2 regions of the Defluviitoga tunisiensis genome follow, and region 2 is predicted to be linked to the other one. Evidence: riboswitches for the same ligand, from Rfam matches in the RefSeq annotation. Region 2 holds a riboswitch; the other holds the start of a gene.
The links. Region 2 has a riboswitch for S-adenosylmethionine ahead of DTL3_RS04300 (MetQ/NlpA family ABC transporter substrate-binding protein). Riboswitches for the same ligand answer to the same signal wherever they lie in the genome.
Positions count from the first base shown of each region.

Region 1: linked by a shared signal. The riboswitch ahead of DTL3_RS01050 (O-acetylhomoserine aminocarboxypropyltransferase/cysteine synthase family protein) and the one ahead of DTL3_RS04300 (MetQ/NlpA family ABC transporter substrate-binding protein) in region 2 are both predicted to bind S-adenosylmethionine.

Region 1 covers NZ_LN824141.1:201,849-209,899, forward strand. The annotation lists gene glpX (class II fructose-bisphosphatase) at 1-614, shown strand, start outside; gene DTL3_RS01025 (lysylphosphatidylglycerol synthase transmembrane domain-containing protein) at 695-1,744, opposite strand; gene DTL3_RS01030 (glycosyltransferase) at 1,781-2,815, opposite strand; gene DTL3_RS01035 (helix-hairpin-helix domain-containing protein) at 2,834-5,245, opposite strand; gene DTL3_RS01040 (RluA family pseudouridine synthase) at 5,242-6,210, opposite strand; gene lspA (signal peptidase II) at 6,182-6,640, opposite strand; SAM riboswitch class I at 6,818-6,928, shown strand; gene DTL3_RS01050 (O-acetylhomoserine aminocarboxypropyltransferase/cysteine synthase family protein) at 7,058-8,051, shown strand, end outside.
Region 2 covers NZ_LN824141.1:917,618-925,668, forward strand. The annotation lists gene DTL3_RS04290 (methionine ABC transporter permease) at 1-534, opposite strand, end outside; gene DTL3_RS04295 (methionine ABC transporter ATP-binding protein) at 536-1,534, opposite strand; gene DTL3_RS04300 (MetQ/NlpA family ABC transporter substrate-binding protein) at 1,564-2,385, opposite strand; SAM riboswitch class I at 2,784-2,894, opposite strand; gene DTL3_RS04305 (FprA family A-type flavoprotein) at 3,254-4,450, shown strand; gene zwf (glucose-6-phosphate dehydrogenase) at 4,484-6,040, shown strand; gene pgl (6-phosphogluconolactonase) at 6,030-6,758, shown strand; gene DTL3_RS04320 (glycogen-binding domain-containing protein) at 6,964-8,051, opposite strand, start outside.

The DNA of each region.
Region 1 (8,051 bases), 720 kb from region 2:
GTAAGCTAGATATAAGAAAATCAGTGAAAGAAAATATAAAAATAGCTTGCGAAACTTTGAAAGTTAATCCTAGCAATTTAACTTTTGTCCTTTTAAACAGGCAAAGACACGAAGAAATTATTGAAGATATCACTCAAAGTGGCGCACGGATCAAATTAATAAGTGATGGAGATATTACACCTGCCATTGCTACATCTGTGCCTAATAGTGGAGTTGATATTTACATAGGTATTGGAGGAACTTTAGAAGGAATATTGGCAGCAGGTGCGTTGAGTACTCTCAATGGAGAAATACAGATGAAATTATGGCCAAGAGATAGGAATGAATCGCATTTGATTTCCGAAAAGGGATGGGACACAGAAAAAATATTTTTTACTGAGGATCTTATAAATGGCGAAGATATAATATTTTCTTCTACTGGTATTACTGACGGAGACCTTTTAGATGGTGTCAAATTTGTAAAAGAATTTGCATATACTCATACATTAACAATGAGAAAAAAGAGTGCAACAGTAAGAAAAATAAATACTGAGCACAATTTGAAAAACAAAACTATTAGATTAAAATCACTAGAAAAAGACGAAAAACTAATAGAATTAAGAAAAATCTTATAAAAAGTGCATTAAACTTTAACCTAATCAGTGACAAAACTCTCTCACTTCTATAAGGAGGTGGGCTCACAATTAGCAGTTAACTATTCGTCTTTTTTGTTATTTCTAATAAAAAATAAAACCAATATTTCAAAAACTATTTGCAAATAATAGGTAGAAAATCTCCATATTAAAATAACTGGAGATGTAAACTTTTTTTGTATAAATCCAGATAATACTATTCCGTAAAAAGCTTCCACTCCACCTGTAGAGCCTGGTGTTGGAACATAATAAACAACAAAATTCATAATGATAAAAAGTATAAAAACATCAAAAATCCCAAACTTTACACCAGTTATCCCTGCCAAAGCCGCATAAAAAGCCAAAGAATGCAAGAAAGTTACCACTCCACCTAGTATAAAATCGAATGCAACAATTTTTGCTTTCTGTATCCATAATGAATGGATACTATCTTTTAAATTTTCTAGCCAATTCTCCAACTTAGAGGCCCGTTCTTTCATTTTTGTTTTATTTTTTTTGGGCCAAATCTTTATAAAAAAATTGAATATCTTATATAAAAGTTTTGGATAAACAAAAATCAAGATTAATAGGGAAGTCAAACTCATTGATACTACTATTCCAGCTATAATTATATATCTTCCTACACCAACTTTATCTAAAACGTTTATAACTTTTTTCAGAAATATTAATATTACTCCTCCTGAAAATATTAAACTTTCAATAAATCTAGACATAACTATATTCGTTGCTAGAGTAGATTCTATACCAATTTGAGTAAGATGATAGATTTGATATGGCTGTCCACCACTAGTCATAGGAGTTATGTTAGAAACAAAATAATATGAAAGAGTATTTTTAAGAGCATCCTTGAAATTAATTTTCTTTTGAAAACTTGAAGTAACTATACATAGACGAATGGAGTCTATAAAGTAAGTAGTAGAAAAAATTAAAAAAGATATTAAAACGACAGATATATTAACATTTTTAAGAACACTTACAGTATCCTCAAAATCAGAGAAAAAAGAAATCACTATGTTTATTGCAAATCCTATTATAACAACTAAAATAATATTGATAATAATTTTTTTTCGACTAAGAGTTCCTTTTTCTTTTTTATCAATTTTTTCTGACATGTTCTTCACCTTTGTATTTTATTTAATTTTAACTGCTTATTTTTTACTATTAACTCCTTCTTCATAAATTTTTTTTAATTCTCTAAAAGCTTTTTCTTCATTATACATGTCAAATAACTTATAAGACTTACTTTCATACTCCTTATAAAAATTTATATCATTTTTTAATTTTCTGAATATCAACATAAAATCTTGAATAGAAGTACCTGATAGATAACAAGAATTAAATATTTTTTTATATACTTCCAAATCTCGCAAAACAATTGGTAAACCGCTACCTGCTGCTTCTAAAACCACTAAACCAAAGGTTTCTTGCAAGGAAGGAAGAAAAAATATATCGGCCATATTATAAAAATCAATCATTTTTTCTCTGTTCACTATTCCTGCAAAAAACAAGTTGGAAGGAGCATTATTAATTAACTCATTCATTTCCTCATAACCGTCTGTCATTTTTTGAAATGGCATACCTCCAACCCAAATAAACTTCATTTCTTTTAATTCAGATGCCATTTCAAAGAAATCTCTAATGCCTTTTCTAGGTTGAATTTGTCCAGCTCCTAAAACCACAAAATCATTTACAGAATAACCATATTTTTTTCTTAAAAATTTTTTTTTAGATTCTTTATCTTTCTGACTAGTATAAAACAGGTCCTTTCTAACAATATTTCGAAACACTTTAATTTTTTCTGGCTCAATTTTTAAATCATTTATAAGTTCCTCTCTTGTTTCTTCACTTACAGCTAAAACAACATCACTAATTTTGTAAAAACTCCAGAGATATATTCTAAATAGAAATAGCCAAAATCTATTTAATTTTAAACTACCCTTTAAAGAATTTGGAACAATATGAGCACTTATAACGCAAAAAGATTCTTTTTTATGGAACAATAATGAGAAAAAGCTTTTTGGATTAATCGTATGAATATGTAAGATATCATATTTTCCAAACAACTTATTTTGATATATCTCGTAATCACTATACTTTTCAAGCAAATACATGTGGTCTTCTGTAGCAGAATATACACCTTGCCCTGGATATTTATGGGCTATAGACAATATATTTATCTTCATTTATCACCTCTATTAAAGCTATAATAACTTCTTTATTCTTTTCAGGGTTCTGTTATATATTTTAGTATACATTATAGCAGAATTATCTATTAGAAATTCACGAAATGCATAACCATCAAAAACAATTTTCTCGTTATTTAAATATTTTTTTATTAAAGTCTTTGATAACCCTTGTTGTTTTGTTAGTATTATAGGTAATCCAATAGTTTCAATGTCATAACGGGCATAATCTTCTAGTTCTGTATAGATTTTACTTTCAAGATCATCTTTTTTCTTGTCTCCAAATAAAATTCTTCCAATTTCCTGAAGCTCCTGACTTCTTCCTCTTAATAATTCTGTTGAACTTTTTAAAAGCTGTTTTCTGTTATCATTTAAATAATCTAAAGAACCACATTTAATAAGCAACTCAATGATGTTTCTATTAATGTTTTTTAGTATTGCGAAATCAAAAAAATCTTCAACATCTTGAAATTTGCAGTTCATAAATATGTCTGCTATATTTTTACCTATGCCTTTAACAGTGTATAACGGTAAGATAATTTGGGTCTTATCAAAATTACCATGTGGATATCTAATATCAGGCGATTTGATATCTACACCTAATATTTTAGCCTCATTAATTATATCAACGTCTAGACCTTTTAATTTAATTAATTCTAAAAAAAAATGAGATGGATCTTTAAATTTCTTGTCCATAAGCCAATAAGAAATATGTGCATAAGCTACTGCGTGAGATTTATTAAAGGCATATTGCGAAAATTTTTCTAGCTGAGAAAACAATAAATTTGCCTGAGCATATCCTATTTTTTTGGTAGCATTATTTATAAATTTGTCTTTAAACTTACTAATCTTCTCTTTTTCTTTTTTAGACATTGCCTTCCTTAATAAATCAGATTCTTCTGGTGAGAATTCCCCTAAAATCTGTGAAAGTTTCATTATTTGTTCTTGATAAACCAAAACACCTTTAGTCTCTGGAAAAATATCTTTCAAATAATCTGGAGCATCTTTTTCTAGATACTGATCTATCATTCCCGATTCAAGTGGACCCGGTCTGTTTATAGCCAACAATAATACCAACTCTTCAAAATTTTTTGGTTTAATCTTTTTTGAAAGCCTTTTTCCTAATCTAGAATCTAATTGAAATATACCTTTAGTTAATCCCATTGAAAGATATGCATAATTTGAGGTATCTTCTAAATTTTCATATTCTTCCTTTGCTTCTATTTTTTTTAAAAAAGATAGTGTATCTAACGAAAGAACATCAAATTTTTCAACACCCACAAGCTTCAAATCTGACATTTCCCACTCAAGTATAGGTATACTTCTTTGTTCTAAAGGTCCAAAGGTTCTCAGATCATCATCTGATATAACTAAACCTGCTGCGTGCGTTGATTCTGCAGTTTCTAAACCTTCTAAATAGTACGCTAAGATATAGAAAATTTTTTCTTTATTGGTATAATTTGATAGTTTATTCAGGTTTTCTTTACTTCTAATTGGAGGTAATAACTGAAGGTCGGTAGAATAGCCTAGTAATTCTTCACTCTTTTTTAAAGCAGACCTAACTTTCATTGTAGAATAAGTCCGTATTTGAACAACATTATAAAATCCCATATTTCCTTGTAATGTTTTTATAAGTTCGTTTCTTCTCTCTGCATCAACGTCTATATCTATATCAGGAAGCTCATGTCTATATTCATTTAAAAATCTTTCAAATAATAATCCATATTTCAGTGGATTAACCTTAGTTATACCTAACTTATAAACTAAAAAAGAGCCAACAGCTGAGCCCCTTCCAGGTCCTATTAATATACCTTTTTGGGCGGCAGCTTCTATTATTTCTTTTACTGTTAATATATAATTCTCAACTCTTAATTTTTTAACTGTACTTAATTCATAAGCTAATCTTTTTTTCTCTATATCCGTCATTTTAATATCTTTAAAATAATCAATAAGATTTTTTTCTCTAACCCTATACTCTTTAAATGTGTATTCTTTTAAATTATAATAGGTCTCCTCATCGCCAATGAAAGCAAGCTCGTTCTGATATTTTAGCACATCTTTTACACACCATGATTCAGGATCTTTAAAAATTTTCTTTAAACCATCTATTGGATACCTTACATAAGGTAAACTTAAATCGATCTCTTTTAAATTTAAATTGTTAATAAGTTTGTTATAATGCATTATTGCTTGCTTGATATCTTCATTATTTTTAATAAAAAACTTCTTATTATTTGTTTCGTATAAAATAATTGGCTTAATCTTGTACTTTTGACATAAATAAATAAATCTCAGCCAAGATTTAGGATGAGATTCAGATAATACTATGCATTTAAAACCATATTTTTTGGCCAAAACAAAAAGATCTTTTATTTGAAGATAAGACTTACCTATCGATTTTGAAGTTTCTACAGGACCTAATATTTTCAATTGCTGTCCCCCAAATCATTACTGAAATTCATTAAAACTTTTTTAAAATCTTCTGGTAAAGGAGCTAAAAACTCCATCCACTTTCCATTTCTCGGATGATAAATTCCTAGTTTCAATGCATGAAGCATTTGTCTTTCAATAGGAATTTTCACAGACTTTTCAAACTTATTTTTACCATACAATGTATCACCTACAACTGGATTTCCTATATATTTAAAATGAACTCTTATTTGATGTGTTCTACCCGTTTCAATTTGTACCCATACTAAAGATGCAAGACTATTAAATTCCTTTAATACTTTGTAAAAAGTTACAGCTTCTCGCCCATTAAAAACAACCGCTCTTTTCTGTCTTGAAGTAGGGTGCCTTCCTAAAGGTAAAGTTATTTCACCTTCTTTTTCTTTTAAAAGACCTCTTACAATGGTTAAATAGATTTTTTTAGTTTTTCGCTCTTTAAATTGCTCAGATAAAAAACTTTTTGAATAACTGTTTTTACCTACAACCAGTACCCCAGAAGTATCTTTGTCAAGTCTATGCACTATTCCTAGACGATTTGGATCATCTCCTATTTTATCGAAATCTTTTATATGATACATTAATGCATTAACCAACGTTCCACTTCTAATTTTATTTGTTGGATGTACCAAAAGGCCTGCGGGCTTATTGATTACTATTATATCTTCATCTTCATATAAAATATCTAAAGGTATATTTTCTGGGGATATCGAGTCTTCTTCATTCATATGATCAGATATTTCTAAATTATCCAGACAAATTACGATTTCATCGCCTTTTTTTACAAGGTAATGAGACTTTTTTATGCCGCCATTAACGGTAACAGCCCCACGTTTTATCAATTCTTGAATCATATTTCTAGAAACTTTTATAGGAAGCTTTTCTAAAACAAACAAGTCCAATCTTTTTTGATCGTCCCCTTCATTTACTTTGTAAATCACTTTTTCCATGTAAACTCCTCCGAACAAGATGGTACAATAAAATTATTCCTCCAAACGTGATAAAAATGTCCGCAATATTAAATACAGTAAAATCTTGCCAAGATATTATATCAACAACATAACCTAATCTAATTCTATCAAAGATATTACCCAAGGCTCCACTGATTATGAAACACATACCTAAATCAAATGAAAAATTGAATATGTGGTTACTCCTTAAATACTGTTCCCTAAAAAAATAAAGAAATGTGACAATAATTGTTGCTATTATTCCATGAATAAGAGCCTTGCCCCTAAAAAGTCCGAATGCAACTCCTGTATTTTCAACATAAGTTAATTCAAAAATGCCTATTTTTATGGGATTATGAACTAAAATAGTTTCAGCTGTTTTTTTCGTTATTTGATCAAAAAATATAATAATTGGAATAAGCCAAGACATTATCTAACCCCTTTCTCATCTATTTCATCTAAAATTATTAATTCATATGATTATAACATTTTAAAATAACACTTGTTTCTAATTAAAGTTAACAATTTTAATTTGTTACATGATTTATAAGTTAACTTGACATTGATAATAAATTGTGTTAAAATTTATCAAAATTAATAAATTTATACCTTATCGAGAGTGGTGGAGGGACTGGCCCTGTGAAACCACGGCAACCTACATAAATAATCTTTATGTGAAGGTGCCAAATCCTGCAGAAATAATTCTGAGAGATAAGGAGAGGAAAATAAAAAATAAACCTCTTCTCGTCTTAAGAAGAGGTTTTTTATTTTTTTAAAAAATGGACATAAGGTTTTTGATTTTTAAAGATTCATGCATAAAACCCCAAACTTTTAAGGAGGAATAAAAATGGCAAAAAAGAATTACAAATTTGATACTTTAATGATCCACGCCGGGTACAATTCAGATCCTACAACTGGTTCAAATGTTGTTCCCATCTATCAGACATCCTCTTATATGTTTAAAGATACTAATCATGCAGTTAGTCTCTTTTCTTTGGAAGAAAGTGGCAATATTTATACAAGAATGGAAAACCCAACCACAGAGGTTTTAGAAAAGCGAATTGCTACTTTGGAAGCAGGAGTGGGGGCCCTGGCTACTGCATCGGGTCAAGCCGCTGAAACAATATCGGTATTAAATATTACAAAATCCGGAGACGAAATCTTGTGCAGTAGTTCTTTATATGGTGGAACATTTACATTATTCAAAAATACACTTGGAAGATTAGGAATTAAAACAATTTTTTTTGACGTTACAGACCTTGATATGTTACATAAGAAAATCTCAAAAAAAACAAAGTTAATTTACGTTGAAACCATTGGTAATCCTGAATTGTCTGTACCAGATTTTGAAAAAATAGCAAAAATAGCACATGAAAATGGGATTCCCTTAATTGTAGATAATACATTTGCCACACCATTTTTATGTAAACCTTTCGAATTTGGCGCTGATATTATAATTCATTCTCTAACTAAATATATAAATGGTCATGGTACTTGTATTGGTGGAATTATTGTAGATAGTGGCAAATTCGATTGGAACAACGGAAAGTTTCCTGAATTAAGTGAACCAGATCCAGCATTTCACGGAGTAAACTTTTTCGAAAAATTCGGAAATAGGGCATATATTCAAAAAGCCAGGTCTCAATTTTTAAGAGACATAGGAAGTACTATTAGCCCTATTAATTCTTTTTTGATATTGCAAGGGTTAGAAACCTTAAGTTTAAGGATGCAAAGACATTGCTCAAATGCATTGCAAATAGCTCAGTACTTGCAAAATGACCCAAGGGTCAATTGGGTTATTTATCCAGGATTAGAAAATCATAAAACGCATGTAAACTCAA
Region 2 (8,051 bases):
TTGGTATCCATAGTTAATTGCCATGGCTCCTAAGCCACCTGCGCCAACTGCTCCAGCTATTGCTGTATAAGTTATCAGGTTAATTATAAGGAGTGTGATGTTTGCGACCATTTCTGAGGCAGTTTCAGGCAATAATACTTTCGAGATAAACTGCCAATTTGTCATACCCATAGACACAGCAGTATCCCAAAGCCCTTGTGAGAGGTTGTTAAAAGAATTCTCTGCTAATCTTGCCATAAATGGGATAGCAGCTATGCTTAAAGGTACTATTGCAGCTGTTGACCCGATTATTGTTCCTGTAAGCAATCGAGTTAATGGAATTATAAGTATTATTAATATAATGAATGGGATAGATCTAAATATATTTACAACCCAATCAAGGACAGAGTAAAAGGTTTTTGATGACTTTTTCTCACTCTTAGATAACATATACAAAGCAATTCCTAAAGGTATACCTAGTAATATTGCAAATAGTGCTGATACTAAAGTCATATACAAGGTTTCTAAAGTAGCAAAAATAAGATCTTGGACCATTTTAGTTCAACACCTCAACTTTATACACATTCTCTGATAACTCTTTCAAAAAATTTTCGACATGAGAATTATCAGAATTAATAGCAATAATCATTGTTCCGTAAGGACTATCTTTTAAATGTTCTATTTTTCCGTACAAAATATTTACACTTACATCATATTTTTTAGCAACGTCGTACAAAACAGGCTCGTGGGTTTTACTTCCCCAAAATACTATTTTTAATAGCTTTTGATTTTTATTTCGTACCATCTCCCAAGTCTTGCTCCAGTCAATATTGATTTCTTGATAAAATTCATTGTTTAATTCTGTTTCTTTTTCAATGAAAAATTCGTGAACAGGCCCTACAAAGTTTACATAACCATTTTTTAAATATACTACTTTGTCACAAATTTTTTTAATCACGTCCATTTCATGAGTTACGATTAATATAGATTTCCTAGTAGATTGGTTAATTTCCAAAATCAAATCAAGTATCTTTTGAGTAGTCTTAGGATCTAGCGATGAAGTTGGTTCATCGAACAATATAATATCAGGATTACTTATTAGTGCTCGAGCTATAGCAGTTCTTTGTTTTTCACCACCAGATAATTGTGATGGATAGGCGTCTTTTCTTGGGATAAGATTCATGCTTTCAAGCATTTTATTCACTTTTTCTTCAATTTCTTTTTTTGAAAGATCTTCAATTTCAAGTGGTAAAGCAACATTTTGAAAGACTGTTCTAGAGCTTAATAGATTAAAGTGTTGAAATACTATGCTAATTTTTTTTCTAATCTTTCGTAACTCTTCTTTATCTAAAGATGTTAGATCTACACCGTCTAATAAGATTTTACCAGAAGTAGGAACCTGGAGCAGGTTCAAGGTTCTCAAAAGAGATGTTTTTCCTGCTCCAGAAAGCCCAATAATGCCAACGATTTCTCCATCTTCAACTTTAAAGTTAATATCCTTTAGAACATGGTAATTATCTTCGTATATTAGGTTTAAGTCTTTTATTTCTAACAATTACCTATCTCCTTTTATATTAAAATTAACTAAAAAACAGGGACTACAGCTCCATTATATTTTTCGAGTATAAAATTTCTGACTTTATCAGTTGTTAAAACTTCTATTAGAGCCTTAACTAATTCATCGTTTAGTCTTTCCTCGCGAACAGCTATTATATTTGCGTATGGAGATTCTGCTCCCTCAAAAAACACAGCATCTTTTAGAGGATTTAAATCAGCTTCCATTGCATAATTTGTGTTTATTACTGCACCAACTACGTTTTTATCGGTTTTGTATGTTCTTGGTAAATAAGGCGCTTCAAGTTCTTTAAAGGTCAAATTATATGGATTTTCAACTATGTCTTTTACTGTAGCAACTAAAGGATCTTCTCTTTCTCTAAGTTTTATTAAGTCATGTTGTTCCAAAAGCAAAAGAGCCCTTCCTTCATTAGTAACATCATTTGGAATTATAATTATATCGCCTTTTTTAAGGTCTTTTAAATCCTTTTTTAGGTAAAAACCCATAGGTTCAACATGAATCTTTGCAGCACAGACTAAACCTTCAATTTTACGTTCTTTGACAAAGGTTAGTAAGTATGGTTCATGTTGAAAATAATTTGCATCAATTGAACCGTCTGCTAGAGCTAGATTTGGTTGAACATAATCAGTAAAAATAATGATGTCTAATTTAACCCCGGTTTTTTGTTCGAAATCATCTTTGACGAATTCTAAAATTTCTGCATGTGGAACTGGAGAGGCACCAACTTTAAAACTCTTACTTTTTGCTGCAGAAAATCCAACAACAGAAAATAATACTACAAGAAGAATCAGTGATACAAAAACCTTTCCTAATGTTTTACTCTTTTTCATTTAATCTCCCTCCTAGTGATTAATTACGTTCTTATTTTTGTATTATAAGCGGAAAATTATGGATAAATTGTTAGGGCTGCCGCCCTGTAACCCGCTAAATATTCCAATATTGTAATTAAAGCGTTCTTATTTTTGTATTATAAGTGGAAAATTATGGATAAGTTGTTAGGGCTGCCGCCCTGTAACCCGCTAAATATTCCAATATTGTAATTAAAGCGTTCTTATTTTTGTATTATAAGTGGAAATTATAGATAAGTTGTTAGGGCTGCCGCCCTGTAATCCACTAAACTCCAGATTTTGTAACATTTATTTTGACTGTAGAGTAATATTCGCAAGGTACAAAAAAACCTCTTCCGGTTATTGCTTGGAAGAGGTTAATTATTTTCTTATTTTCCCTCTCCTTATCTCCCGGAAAACTTCCTGCAGGATTTGGCACCTTTGCATAAATTGTTTTTATGCAGGTTGCCGTGGTTTCACAGGGCCAGTCCCTCCACCACTCTTGATAAGGAAATCATCTATTTATTTTTTCAATCATAACATATTTAGTTGGCAATGTCAAGGAGATAGAAAAAATAAAAGTAAAAGTTTACATGAGTTTTTTAAGAATTGTTCAATATTTTAATGATTATTATGTTATAATAATCATTAGAAACGTGGATTAATAACGTTAAATTTAGAGTTGGTCCAGAGCGAATCCCTCCCCCCATTTTATTTGTACAAGCACCCAACATGTTAAAGAAATTAAGAATTAGAGAAGATTAGAAGTCGGTGGGGTATTTTGTAACAAAATCAAATACAAAACGTATGTAAAATGAGCTTTTTAGAATTTCTAAACTGAGTATAATAATGATTTTAGGAGGAGATAGTTATGAATAGTTCTGTAAAAATTACCGATGATATTTATTATGTAGGTGTTAATGACAGAGATACAGCACTTTTTGAAAATCTTTGGCCTCTTGATAAAGGTGTAAGTTATAATTCTTATTTAATTTTAGATGAGAAAACAGCATTGATAGATACTGTTAAAGAAAGTAAAATCTCAGAATTTTTTGATAAGATCAGACATCTTCTTAATGGTAGGGCTTTGGATTACTTAATAATAAACCATATGGAGCCCGATCACTCAGGTTCTATTCCTGAATTATTACAAGAATTTCCTGGAATTAAAATTGTAGGAAACAAGACTACCTTTCAATTTATTAAGGATCTATACAAGGTAGAAGACAATTTTCAAGAAATAAAAGATGGTTCTGTTTTAAATTTAGGTAAGCATACATTGAAATTTTATCTCACACCAATGGTTCACTGGCCTGAAACTATGATGACGTATGATGAAAAAGATAAGATACTTTTTTCAGGAGATGCCTTTGGTGGATTTGGAACTTTAGATGGCGGGATTTTTGATGATGAAGTAAGAATCGATTTTTTTGAAGATGAGATAAGAAGATATTTTTCGAATATTATTGGAAAATACACAAAGATGGTTCAAAGGGCTTTAAACAAGTTAAAAGATGCAAACATTGATATAGATATAATTGCAGCAACTCATGGTCCTGTTTGGAGAAAAGATCCAAAAAGAATCATAGATTTGTACGATAAATGGAGTAGATGTGAAACAGAAAAAGGTGTAGTAATTGCATATGGCTCTATGTACGGAAATACAGAAGAAATGGCCGAATATGTTGCAAGAAGGTTAGCAGAAGAAGGAATAAAAGAGATAAAAATAATGAGTGTATCAAAAACGCATATTTCTTATATTATCAATGAAATATGGAAGTACAAAGGTGTAATATTAGGGAGTTGTACATATAATCAAGGGTTATTTCCTTACATGGAATCGTTAGTACAGTGGTTAGCTCACAATGACATAAAGAACCACGTTTTAGGAATATTTGGAACTTATGGTTGGAGTGGAGGAGGGGTTTCTACTTTAGTTAAATACAACGAACAGATGAAATGGCCTTTAGTATATGAACCAGTTGAGGCGAAGTTGTCTGCTAAATCTGAAGATTTTAAAAAGTTAGATGAATTAGCAAAGGCTATGGCAAGAGAAATTAACTCGTAAAAAGCAATAAGTACTCGTTGAGGTGAAAAATCTATGGAACAATTAATTAAAAAAAGTTTAACAAGGGCTCAAATATGTGAAGAAGTAAGGCCCGGACCCTCATCTATCATCATCTTTGGAGCGTCTGGCGACCTCACGTTTAGAAAATTAATTCCTTCAATATTTGCCTTATTTAAAAAAGAGTTGCTACCGAAACAATTTTACCTGTTGGGGGTTGCAAGAACAAAGTATACTGATGAAGAATACAGGAATGAAATAAAAAGGTGGCTTTTAAATGAAAACGAAGCTCTAAATAGCGTCTTATCGTTTATAGAAAGAATATTTTATATATCAGGTAACTACGACGATGATTCACTTTACAAGTTACTACAAGAGAAATTAAACTCTCTAGATAAGATGTTTGAGACACAACAAAATCATATTTTTTATCTAGCAACGCCACCAAGTGTCTATCTAGAAATTATAAGACGGTTAGGGCAGTTTGAACTAACAAAAGAAAACTCAGGTGGTTATTCCCGAGTTATTATAGAAAAACCATTTGGGAGTAATTTAGAAACTGCTATCGAATTAGATAAGGAATTACACAAGTACTTAAAAGAATCACAAGTATATCGAATAGATCATTATCTTGGTAAAGAAACTGTTCAAAATATAATGATGCTTAGATTTGCAAATATTGTATTTGAACCAATTTGGAATTACAAGTATATAGACAACGTTCAAATCACAGTGGCTGAAACTCTAGGAATTGAGCATCGAGCAGGATATTTTGAACAAGCCGGGTTATTAAGGGACATGTTTCAAAATCATATGATACAATTATTGACGTTGGTTGCTATGGAACCGCCAGCTTCTTTAGAGGATTCTAGTGTACGGGATGAAAAAACAAAACTTCTAAAATCTATACGCATGTATGATACTTACGAAATTGATAAATATTTTGTTAGAGGTCAGTATGTCAGAGGAACCGTTAACGGCAAAGAAGTCCCTGGCTACCGAGAGGAACGGAATGTGAATCCTAACTCCTACGTTGAAACCTTTGTAGCTGGAAAATTTCTCATTGACAATTGGAGATGGAGTGGCGTACCTTTTTATTTACGTGCAGGAAAAAGATTAAAAAAGAAAATCAGTGAGATTGCCATTATCTTTAAAGAGGTTCCTCATTCGATTTTTTTCAAAAATAATGTAGAACTTGAACAAAATGTTTTGATACTGAATATTCAACCTGACGAAGGATTTTCTTTGAAGATTCAGGCAAAGCAACCCGGTTCAAAGTTATGTTTAAATACCTTAACTATGGACTTTAAATACAACGAATTCTTTAATTTTAAAGGGCCAGATGCCTATGAAAGATTGCTGTTAGATGCGATGGTTGGGGATCAAACTTTATTTGTAAGAAGTGATGCGATGGAGTTAGCTTGGAAATTATTGACTCCAATTTTAAATAAATGGGAACAAGACAAAGAAAAAGGCCTTTTATTTTATGAAGCAGGCAGTTGGGGACCAAAAGAAGCAAATGAGTTAATTGCTAGAGATGGCAGAGAATGGAGAGATTTAGAAGCTGAGGGAGAAATAGAAGATGGTTTTTAAATTGTTCGAAAGCTTAGAAGAGTTTTTAGATGAATCAGCAAATTTGATATTTAAGATATACAAAGAGAGTATAACCAAATACAATCAATTTTCTCTTATGCTTTCTGGAGGTAACACCCCAAAACCACTATTTGAAAAAATTGCTAAAGATTACAACGATAAAATCAATTGGGAAAGAGTTTTTGTGTTTTGGGCTGATGAAAGATACGTCGACAAAGAAAGTGATGATAGTAATTATAAATGGGCTTATAAATTGCTACTTTCCAAGGTAAATATACCTCAAAACAATATTTATCGAATAAAAACTGAACTACCACTTGAAAAAGCGGCGGAAGAATATGAAAAGGAAATAATCAACTTTTTTCAAGGTAAAGAACCTGCTTTTGATCTTATCTTACTTGGAATTGGGAAAGATGGCCATACTGCATCTTTGTTTCCAAACAGCGATTTACTAACTGAAAACAATCGATTAGTAGCACCTGTTTCCCCAGCAGGAGAGCCATATGTTCCAAGAATAACAGTTACATACAAAGTTCTCAATAATGCAAAAAATATATTATTTTTAAGTTCGTATAATGATAAAAAGAATATTATAGATGAGATAATCACAAACAAAGAAAAAGCAAAAGAAAAATACCCTGCTGCAAGGGTAGAAGCAAGGAGAATTTACTTTTTCTCATGTCAATTACCCACCGCCCCTAGAGGCGGGGGCTTGTAGAAATACAAGCTCGGTTGATTAGCCTAAGTCATTAGTTTTTGCTAATGATTAGTTATAGCAGAATATATAGTCACCGTGGGATGCTCCACAAGTCCCATGCTCTGAGGGTACAAGTTGTAAAAAATGAGAGGCTTAAGTTAAAAAGCCTCTCAATTTTAAATCTATAACACAAAGTAAAAGGGGATTACTTCAACAAAATAAACGATTAAAATTCTGCCGCAACAGATAATGTGAAGTATTTATCGGGATCGAAAGGTTTTGCGTCGACTCTAATGTCATTACCAAAACCTACTTTTACCTTAACCGGAAAATCTTCGCTTTCTAGTTTAAAGCTCAAATTAAATCCGGACTTACCCTCACCGTTAAAGTAAAGGTCTCCTCCTATTCTATAGCTTTCTAATAATGTGTAACCGCCACCTATCTTAAAGGCGTAGAAATTATCTTCTTCTGTTTCATAATATACTGCGCCATCCAAATCAAAGTCTTTGTAAACACCAAAACCTTTTACCGTTAAAGATTTATCCAACGCAGCATATAAAAAACTTGCCCCAAAGCTATCCTCTTTTTCGTATCCTGCTAAAACGCTGTTAAATTCCCAATCTTCAAGATTGAACTCTGTGAAGAAGTCATAAGCCTCTCCTCTAATAACTAACGATGTTGCATCTACGGTATCAAACAATAAGCCAACCCTAAAATCATAAAAGCTGCAATCAGCAAATGTCAAAAATTTAACTTTATTTTCTTGAGTTAGTAAGTCAACACCTGCGTATAAATCCGCATAATTGAATAAGAACCCAAATCCTGGAAGTTTCGTTTCAGGATTTTCATAATCAAAATTATAATTAGGGTTTATCGTTGTTTTATAAAAAGCACCCAAAGAAATGTGTTCTTGCATCCATAAAGCTTTCATTCCATAAACTTTGAATTGAAAACTATCATTGTCAGAGGAAGCACCTATCTTCAATTCCAAATCTGCATTTTGTATATTAGGATTTATGCTTAAAACAACCTCGTTTGTTACTTGCGGGCTTGCAAAAAAAACCGTATCATCTTCTAGTTTTGTTTTTAAGCCAAATTCATATTTTCCAGAGATAATAGAAGCTTTGTCTTCTCTTGCCTCTGCCCCAACGATTTTTAGTTCCCCATCTTCTAAAACTAACTCAAATTTTGAATTTCTTCCACCATATGGATCAGGAACATAGTCTGGGGATTCTGGATCTTCGTACCAATCTGTTCCATTTACAACATATTTGTATTCATAAACGCCAGGCTGTAATTCTGCTATGTATACCC